Regions from separate parts of the Frankia sp. KB5 genome, predicted to be linked through region 2. Evidence: predicted binding sites of a transcription regulator. Region 2 holds the regulator's gene; the other holds the start of a gene.
The links. Region 2 encodes LexA, which represses DNA repair genes until DNA is damaged. Its sites were predicted from a motif close to CGAACNNNNGTTCG; they were not measured.
Positions count from the first base shown of each region.

Region 1: dnaB (replicative DNA helicase) is a predicted target of LexA. The motif match lies at 1,614-1,627, and genes of this name have one in related genera.

Region 1 covers NZ_MRUJ01000198.1:1,348-5,545, forward strand. Annotated here, with positions in the region: gene KBI5_RS18120 (single-stranded DNA-binding protein) at 1-309, shown strand, start outside; gene rpsR (30S ribosomal protein S18) at 360-596, shown strand; gene rplI (50S ribosomal protein L9) at 606-1,052, shown strand; gene dnaB (replicative DNA helicase) at 1,663-3,021, shown strand; gene KBI5_RS18140 (antibiotic biosynthesis monooxygenase family protein) at 3,188-3,535, shown strand; gene KBI5_RS18145 (hypothetical protein) at 3,563-4,198, shown strand, end outside.
Region 2 covers NZ_MRUJ01000107.1:15,383-19,580, reverse strand. Annotated here, with positions in the region: gene hflX (GTPase HflX) at 1-1,413, shown strand, start outside; gene lexA (transcriptional repressor LexA) at 1,479-2,249, opposite strand; gene KBI5_RS11990 (LysM peptidoglycan-binding domain-containing protein) at 2,554-2,952, shown strand; gene nrdR (transcriptional regulator NrdR) at 3,282-3,827, shown strand; gene KBI5_RS11980 (vitamin B12-dependent ribonucleotide reductase) at 4,152-4,198, shown strand, end outside.

The DNA.
Region 1 (4,198 bases), on a different contig from region 2:
AAGCAGCGGTCGTTCGAGACCCGCGAGGGTGAGAAGCGCACCGTGATCGAGCTCGACGTCGACGAGATCGGTCCGAGCCTGCGCTACGCCACCGCCAAGGTCGTCAAGGCCGCGCGTGGCGGTGGTGGCGGCGGTTACGGGGGCGGAGGCGGCTACGGCGCGCCTGCCGGCGCGRCCCCCGGCGCACCTGCCGGTGTTCCCGCGGGCGTTCCGGCCGGCGGCGGCTACGGCGGCGGTAGTGGTGGAGCACCCATCGATGACCCCTGGTCGCAACCGGCCGGCGGCTACTCCGACGAGCCACCGTTTTGAGCGGCCGGTCGTCGTCCTCGCGAACGACACAACGAGGTAGGAGCACACCCATGGCCAAGGCGGCCGTGCGCAAGCCCAAGAAGAAGGTTTGCGTTTTCTGCAAGGACAAGGTCGACTACATCGACTTCAAGGACACTTCGCTGCTGCGCAAGTACATCTCCGACCGGGGTAAGATCCGGGCCCGTCGGGTGAGCGGTAACTGCAGCCAGCACCAGCGCGACGTGGCGACGGCGGTGAAGAACAGCCGCGAGATGGCGCTGCTGCCCTACACCGCCTCGGCCCGGTAGGGGGTGGCAATGAAGCTCATCCTGACCCAGGAGGTCCCCGGTCTCGGCAGTCCGGGTGACATCGTGGAGGTCGCGAACGGGTACGGGCGTAACTACCTCGTGCCCCGCCGGTACGCGATCCTCGCGACCAAGGGCGCGGAGCGTCAGGTCGAGCAGATCAAGCGGGCCCGGTCGGCCCGCGCGGTTCGCGATCTCGGGCACGCTCAGGAGATCGCCGGTCAYCTCGGTGGCCTCAAGGTCGAGCTGACCAGRCGGGCGGGCAAGGAAGGCCGCCTGTTCGGTTCCGTGACGGCGGCCGATGTGGTGGAGGCGGTGACCGCCGCGGGTGGCCCCGAGCTCGACCGGCGCCGCGTCGAGCTCACCACGCCGATCAAGTCCCTGGGCGCCTACACCGTCGCCGTGCATCTGCATCCCGAGGTGACCGCGACCGTGAAGCTCCAGGTCACGCAGGCCTGATCAGGTCTGACCAGGGCAGGGCGGGCCTGATCGCGGCCGGATGGGCCCGAGGTCAGGCGGGTCTGACGGGGTGGCATCCGCCGTTTCTCCCGCTGTACCGCCGCGCTCGCTGTACGGGCTCCCCTGGCCGACCGTCTCAGGTGGTCGGCCAGGGGAGTTCGTTGTGTGTGGGGCAAGGGGCGACGACCAGATCCGAAACTTTTTCTCATCCACAGGGCACTCGGGATGRAGGCGCCTGCCAGCTAGGTTTCGTCGAGGTTGTGGTCTCGGGTGTCCACAGGTTTCCGATTTCCGTCCCGATGTCCTCCCCAGGTTTCGGCCGGTTYCCCACAGCTTTTCCACAAGGGCCTGTGGATAACTTTTTGGTGGGTGTGCCCGCCGGTCCGTAAGGTCGGACCCTCCAGGCCGAGGAAGGTACTTCTAGCCTGATCGGGCCAGGCCTCCTTCGGTGACGCGGGCGGCGCCCGGCGAGAGGCTCACCGGGCGCCGCCCGTTCGGTCCCTGCTGGAAGCCCCGGCCGGTCGGGGGCGGAGCGGTCGTTGACAGCGGTTCCGATCTGTACGAACATACGTTCGAATACGGGTCTACGGGAGTCCCGGGAGGGTGCGTCGTGAGCGTCACCGAGATCTCGCGTGGTTCCGGTGGGAGTGCAGAGTTCGACCGGACTCCCCCGCACGACCTGCCCGCTGAGCAGAGTGTGCTCGGCGGCATGCTGCTGTCGAAAGACGCCATCGCCGACGTCGTCGAGGTCCTGCGGACGGGTGACTTTTACCGTCCCGCGCACGGCCTCGTGTACGAGGTCATCGGCGATCTCTACGGCCGGGGGGAGCCTGCGGACGTCATCAGCGTCGCCGCCGAGCTCAGCCYCCGAGATCTGCTCGAACGGGTGGGCGGTCCGGCCTACATGCACACCCTCATCTCGAGCGTGCCCACTGCGGCCAACGCCGGGTACTACGCCCGTATCGTCGCGGAGAAGGCGGTCCTGCGCCGCCTCGCGGAGGCCGGCACCCGCATCGTGCAGCTCGCCTACGGCGCGGCTCCGGACGTCAGCGACGTCGTCGACCGCGCCCAGGCGGCCGTGTACGAGGTGACCGAGCGCCGGACGAACGAGGACTACCTGCCGCTGGGGGAGCTGCTCAACCCGGCGTTGGAGGAGATCGAGTCCATCCAGGGGCACGACGGTTCGCTGACCGGGGTGCCCACCGGTTTCGTCGACCTCGACGAGCTGACCAACGGCCTGCACGGCGGCCAGCTGTGGATCGTCGCGGCCAGGCCGGCCGTGGGCAAGTCGACCCTCGGCCTGGACTTCGCCCGGGCGGCGTCGATCAAGAACGGGATGGCGTCGGTCATCTTTTCGCTGGAGATGAGCCGCATGGAGATCACCATGCGGCTGTTGTCCGCCGAGGCGCGGGTGTCCCTGCAGAACATCCGCACGGGCCGGCTCACCGACGACGACTGGGGTCGCCTGGCCCGCCGGATAGGCGAGGTCGCGGAGGCCCCGCTGTTCATCGACGACAGCCCGCACCTGACGATGATGGAGGTCCGGGCGAAGGCCCGGCGGTTGAAGCAGCGTAACGAGCTGCGTCTGGTGATCCTCGACTACCTGCAGCTGATGTCGTCGCCCAAGAAGGTGGAGAACCGTCAGCAGGAGGTCAGCGAGATCTCGCGGTCGCTGAAGCTGCTCGCCAAGGAGCTCGACMTTCCGGTGGTCGCCATCTCCCAGCTCAACCGCGCCTCCGAGCAGCGGGCCGACAAGCGTCCCCAGGTCTCCGACCTGCGCGAGTCCGGAAGCCTGGAGCAGGACGCCGACGCGGTGATCCTGCTGTACCGGGAGGACACGGTCGAGAAGGAGTCGGCGCGCGCCGGCGAGGCGGACCTCATCATCGCCAAGCACCGCAACGGGCCGACTGGCACCGTCACCGTCGCCTTCCAGGGTCATTACTCACGGTTCGTCGACATGGCGAACTGAATTCTCGGCCCGGGAGCGGGACGAGGCCCACGGGTGGAGAGCGCCAGCGGCCCGCCAGCGGCCCGGGTGGGTGCCCGGGTGTGTTTGGCGTGGTCATGGTTCATGTTGGCGGACCGCAGATCTCCCGATGCTGCCAGACTGGGCGGTATGAGTTTCAGGATCATCCATGGCGAGTGAGAGGCGGGACGGCGGGCGGCCCGCCGGGGCGGTCCTCGAAGTTGCCCGGTTCGACATCAAACCGGGCAGCGAGGACGATTTCGTCGCCGCGTATCACGGGGTGCGTGCGGAGCTCGTCGGCACGCCGGGCTGTCGTTCCGCGCGGATGACCCGCGGGGTCGAGTCACCGTCGAGTTTCGTGCTGCTCGTCGAGTGGGACAGCCTGGACGCCCATCTGACGAACTTCCGGGAGTCGGAGCGGTTTGTCCGCTGGCGTGCCGCCCTCGGCCCGTACTTCGACGGCACCCCGACGGTGGCGCACAGCGCAGACGTCCCCGCCGCTCCCGGCCCGGCCTGACCCTCGACGACCGCCGGACCTCTGATCATGGCAGCGTTCCTCGGGTACCTGTTTTTCGCGCCGCTTACGGCGCTCTTCTTCGGTTTCCTCATCTGGCTGGTGCCGGCGATCCTGCTCCGGAACACGGATGTGGTGAGCCGGCTGAACCTGCGGCCCTTCGCGTTCTTCGTCACCGGCTACGTCTTCAGCGGGCTGATGGCCCTCTACCTGCTGGTGCTGGACGCCGGCCACGACGTCGCGCCGGCGGCCGGCGCCGTCGCATCCCTGGCCCTCCTCTGGGCTGTTCGGCGGCAGTGGCGCCGGCATCGGCCACTGGGCACGCGGCAGGTGGCGAGCAGGCGACGTGGTGGCCCGGTCCAGCCGGTCCAGCAGGGTTACCCTGGCCCGCCGGTGCAGCCGGGTTACCCCGGCCCGCCGGTGCAGCCGGGTTATCCGCATCAGCCCGGCCACCCGTACCCCCCCATGCCGCAGGCCGGGCCGGTCGCGAGAGGTCCATCCGGGTATCCCGAGACCGCCGGATATTCGCTTACGCAGCCGGATCAGCCCCGCCCGGGCGGGGGAGGAGACGGTCCGGGCGGGGGAGGAGACGGTCCGGGCGGGGGAGAAGACGACCCGGCAGGCGGGGCGGGTGATCCCGGTCAGCCGGGGTATCAGTCTGGGCCC
Region 2 (4,198 bases):
CTCATCAAGCCGACCGAAGCCGATTCGTCTTACCTGCCGAACTTCTTCGACGATTCTGGGGACGGTTTCGACCTGGAGGATCGCGCCGCGTTGCGGCGGGTTCCCGGTCTCGCCACCGAGCTCGACGACGTCACCGAGGTCGAGTACCGGCAGCTGCGGCTGGAGCGTGTCGTCCTCATCGGCGTATGGACGTCGGGTTCCCCGCGGTCGGCCGAGAGCTCCATGGCGGAGCTCGCGGCGCTCGCCACGACCGCCGGTTCGGTGGTGCTCGACGCGCTCGTGCAGCGTCGCGACCGGCCGGATGCCGCGACTTACGTCGGTTCGGGCAAGGCCCGCGAGCTCGCCGAGGTCGTCGCGGCGACCGGCGCGGACACGGTGGTCTGCGATGGCGAGCTCACCCCGGGTCAGCTGCGGCAGCTGGAGGAGGTCGTCAAAGTAAAGGTCATCGACCGGACGGCCCTCATCCTGGACATCTTCGCCCAGCACGCGACCTCTCGCGAGGGCAAGGCCCAGGTCGAGCTCGCGCAGTTGCAGTACATGCTGCCCCGGCTGCGTGGGTGGGGTGAGTCGATGTCGCGGGCCGCGGCCAGTGGCGGCGGCCGGGCGCCCATCGGTACCCGTGGTCCCGGTGAGACGAAGATCGAGACCGATCGTCGGCGGCTGCGGGCCAGGATGGCGCGGTTGCGCCGCGAGCTCGCCGCGATGACGACCGTGCGGGAGACCAAGCGTTCCGCCCGGCGGCGGGGTGAGGTCCCCAGCGTGGCGATCGCCGGTTACACCAACGCCGGTAAGTCGTCGCTGCTCAACCGGCTGACCGGCGCGGGTGTCCTGGTCGAGGACGCGCTGTTCGCCACCCTTGATCCGACCGTGCGGCGGGCGACCCTGCCGGACGGCCGGGCCTTCACCCTGACCGACACCGTCGGATTCGTCCGGCATCTGCCGCATCAGATCGTCGAGGCGTTCCGCTCGACGCTGGAAGAGGTCGCCGATGCCGATCTCATCCTGCACGTTGTGGACGGATCATCGCCGGAGCCGGCCGCGCAGATCTCCGCCGTGCGCGAGGTTCTCAACGACATCGACGCGGGCGGCGTTCCCGAGCTGATCGTCGTCAACAAGGTGGACGCCGTGGAGCCGACGGTCGTCGCGGGGTTGCGCCAGCTCGCCCCGGACGCCGTGTTCGTCTCGGCACGCACGGGCGAGGGGCTGGCCGCGCTGGTCGACGCGCTCTGTGCCCGGGTGCCGCATCCCGACGTGGAGATGCGCGTGCTCGTGCCCTACACCCGGGGCGACTTGGTCTCCCGGGTGCACGCGAACGGCGAGGTGCTCACGATGGAGCACACCGAGACCGGTACCCGGCTGTCCGCCCGGGTTTCCTCGGGACTCGCGGCGGAGCTGCACGCCTACCGGGCCTGAGCCCAGGAGYGATCAGACGCGAGGCAACCCGGCCGGCCGCCCGCCGGGCGGCCGGCCGATCCACATCAAACCCTGCGGAGCACAGCCACGATCCGGCCGAGGATGGTCGCATCCTCACCGGGGATGTCGGCGAAGGCCGAGTTCTCCGGATGTAGCCAGATCTTGCCGTCCCGAACCCGCAGACGCTTGACCGTCGCCTCCCCGTCGATCATTGCGGCGACGATCTCCCCGTTGTCCGCGACCGGCTGCTGGCGGACGACCACCCAGTCACCGTCGCAGATCGCCGCGTTGATCATCGAGTCGCCGACGACCCGGAGCAGGAACAGAGTGCCCTCGCCGACGATCTCCCTGGGTAGCGGGAAGACGTCCTCGACCGCCTGCTCGGCCAGGATCGGGCCACCGGCGGCGATCCGGCCCAGCACCGGCACGTAGGCCGCGTCCGACTTGCTTCCTTCGGTGGTGCCCGGCGCCGCCTCACCGACGATGGGAATCGTGCCCGCCACCGTCGTCGCGCCCGCGCCCACATCCGCGCGTTGCCGGGGGTGCTCGACGGTCAGCACCTCCATCGCTCTCGGGCGGTTCGGGTCCCGCCGCAGGTAGCCCTTCTCCTCGAGCACCTTGAGCTGGTGAGCCACACTACTGGTGCTGGTGAGGCCGACCGCCTCACCGATCTCCCGCACGCTGGGCGGATATCCGCGCCGCTCCACCGCGGCCCGGATGACCTCCAGCACCCTGCGCTGCCGGGGGGTCAGGCCCGCGTCCGTGGGGCCTTCGGGAAAGGCTCGCACGTTGCCGCGGGTTCCGCCCCGGCGCGTACCCCTGCCTTGGCTAGTCATCGCTTACCGCTCTCCTCGTCGCGTTTTTCTTCCGCCGTGCGGCCACCGGCCGGCCGGCGACCGCACGGCGGACCGTCCCGCTCCGGAAGCGGTCACCCACCGACTCGCCGCCGTCCGTGACCGGGGGAAACCGCCCGGTTCACACCCGACCGACTCGACGGTAACCGGCGGGTCGCAGAATCTCAAACGTCTGTTCGAGCGTGTCCCTGGCGGTTTCCGGTTCCCGATGCGACAATCGACCACGCGTTCGATCGAACGAAGGTTCGATCTTCGGTGTTCGGTGTCGTCGGAACGGGAGGGTGCCGTGGGATCCGCACACAGGGCGCGGGTCGTCGACCTGTCGATGGCCAGGGACCGGGTGGGTCATCGGCCGCCGGGTCGCCCGCCCGCACCCCCGCCGGGTCGCCCGCCCGCACCCCCGCCGCTCCGGCTGACCCGGCGGGGTCGGGTGGTGGTGGTATCGATCGTCGTGGCGGTCGTCGTGGYGGTAGCAATCATGATCATGCCTGGGGTGTCGATTGCCGGGCCGGATACCGCGGAGGCGCCGCGGCACCATCTGGTCATGCCGGGGGAGACGCTGTGGGAGGTGGCAGTGGCGCTCGACGAGAGCGCCGACACCCGGGTCATGGTGGACCGGCTGATGCGGCTGAACCACCTGCGGTCACCACTGATCGCCCCGGGCCAGTCGTTACTCCTTCCCTGACGCCCGGCTTCCCGGGTCCACGAGTGTCTCGGCGCAGGGTTCTCGCGCACCGTCGTCTTTCGTCCACGTGCGGTGCCACGTGCGATGCGGACCACACGGACCATACGGGGGTGCTGTCCTCATCTCTGGGGCCGTGCGCTACCTTGGACACAACATCTGGTGCTTACCGGGGTGTAAGTCATCCACAGGTTGTTCCACAGGTCTTCCGCGGGGAGCTGGCGGTCCATCCACAAGGTGGTCTGTCCGGCGTGGATGCCGGGTCCTCAACGGTGTCCCTCATCCCCGGTCCGGGGCGGTCGGCTCCGGCGCGGGCGAAGGAGGCGTAGCGCGTGCGGTGCCCGTTCTGCCGGCATCCGGACAGTCGCGTCGTTGACAGTCGGGAGGCCGAGGAGGGTTCGGCGATCCGCCGCAGGCGGTCCTGCCTGTCCTGCGGTCGCCGGTTCACTACGATGGAGGAGGCGTCCCTTCAGGTTCGCAAGCGCAGTGGGGCGGCCGAGCCGTTCAGCCGGGCCAAGGTCATCGCCGGTGTCCGCAAGGCCTGCCAGGGCCGGCCGGTGCGGGATGATGATCTCGCGCTTCTGGCGCAGCGGGTAGAGGACGCCGTCCGCTCGTCGGGGTCGGCGGAGGTRCCCGCGGAGGCGATCGGCCGGGCGATCCTCGGTCCGCTCCGTGAGCTCGACGAGGTGGCTTATCTCCGCTTCGCCTCGGTGTACCTGGCCTTCGAGTCGTTGACTGACTTCGAGTCCGCGATCGCCGCGTTGCGCTCCGAGGCCGCCGGACCTCCCACCACGCGGGATGGACCAGCACGACCGGTCCCGCGTGGCGCCGTCGATGTCTCGCCGGTGATCGGCACCCAGCAGGTGCATAGCAGGTAGGGCCGGGACCGCTCGACCGAAAGCGTCATACATCGCCCTGGCTCGCCGTGCCGGCCCGGTCCCGCCGGCGACGGGTGACATCCCGCGTCGCGGCCGTGCGAGGACCGCGGACCTCCCGGACGGCACGCATGCGGCCCGGCTCGACCTGGCTGGTGCCGTTCGCCGTGCRTGTGTTTGCCGTGCGCGTGCTCGTCCCCGCGGGCACCGCCGTGCGTCGAGGTCCGGCCCCGCACCGTCCCGACGTCCACTGGCTGCGGCCTGGGGCGGGGATGCCCACAACACATTGTTGAAGGTTGAAGCTGACGAGTGAAGACGAGGAGCGTCATGACCGACAGCCGCGGCACGAAGCCGAGCAGGTCAGCGGCGAAAGC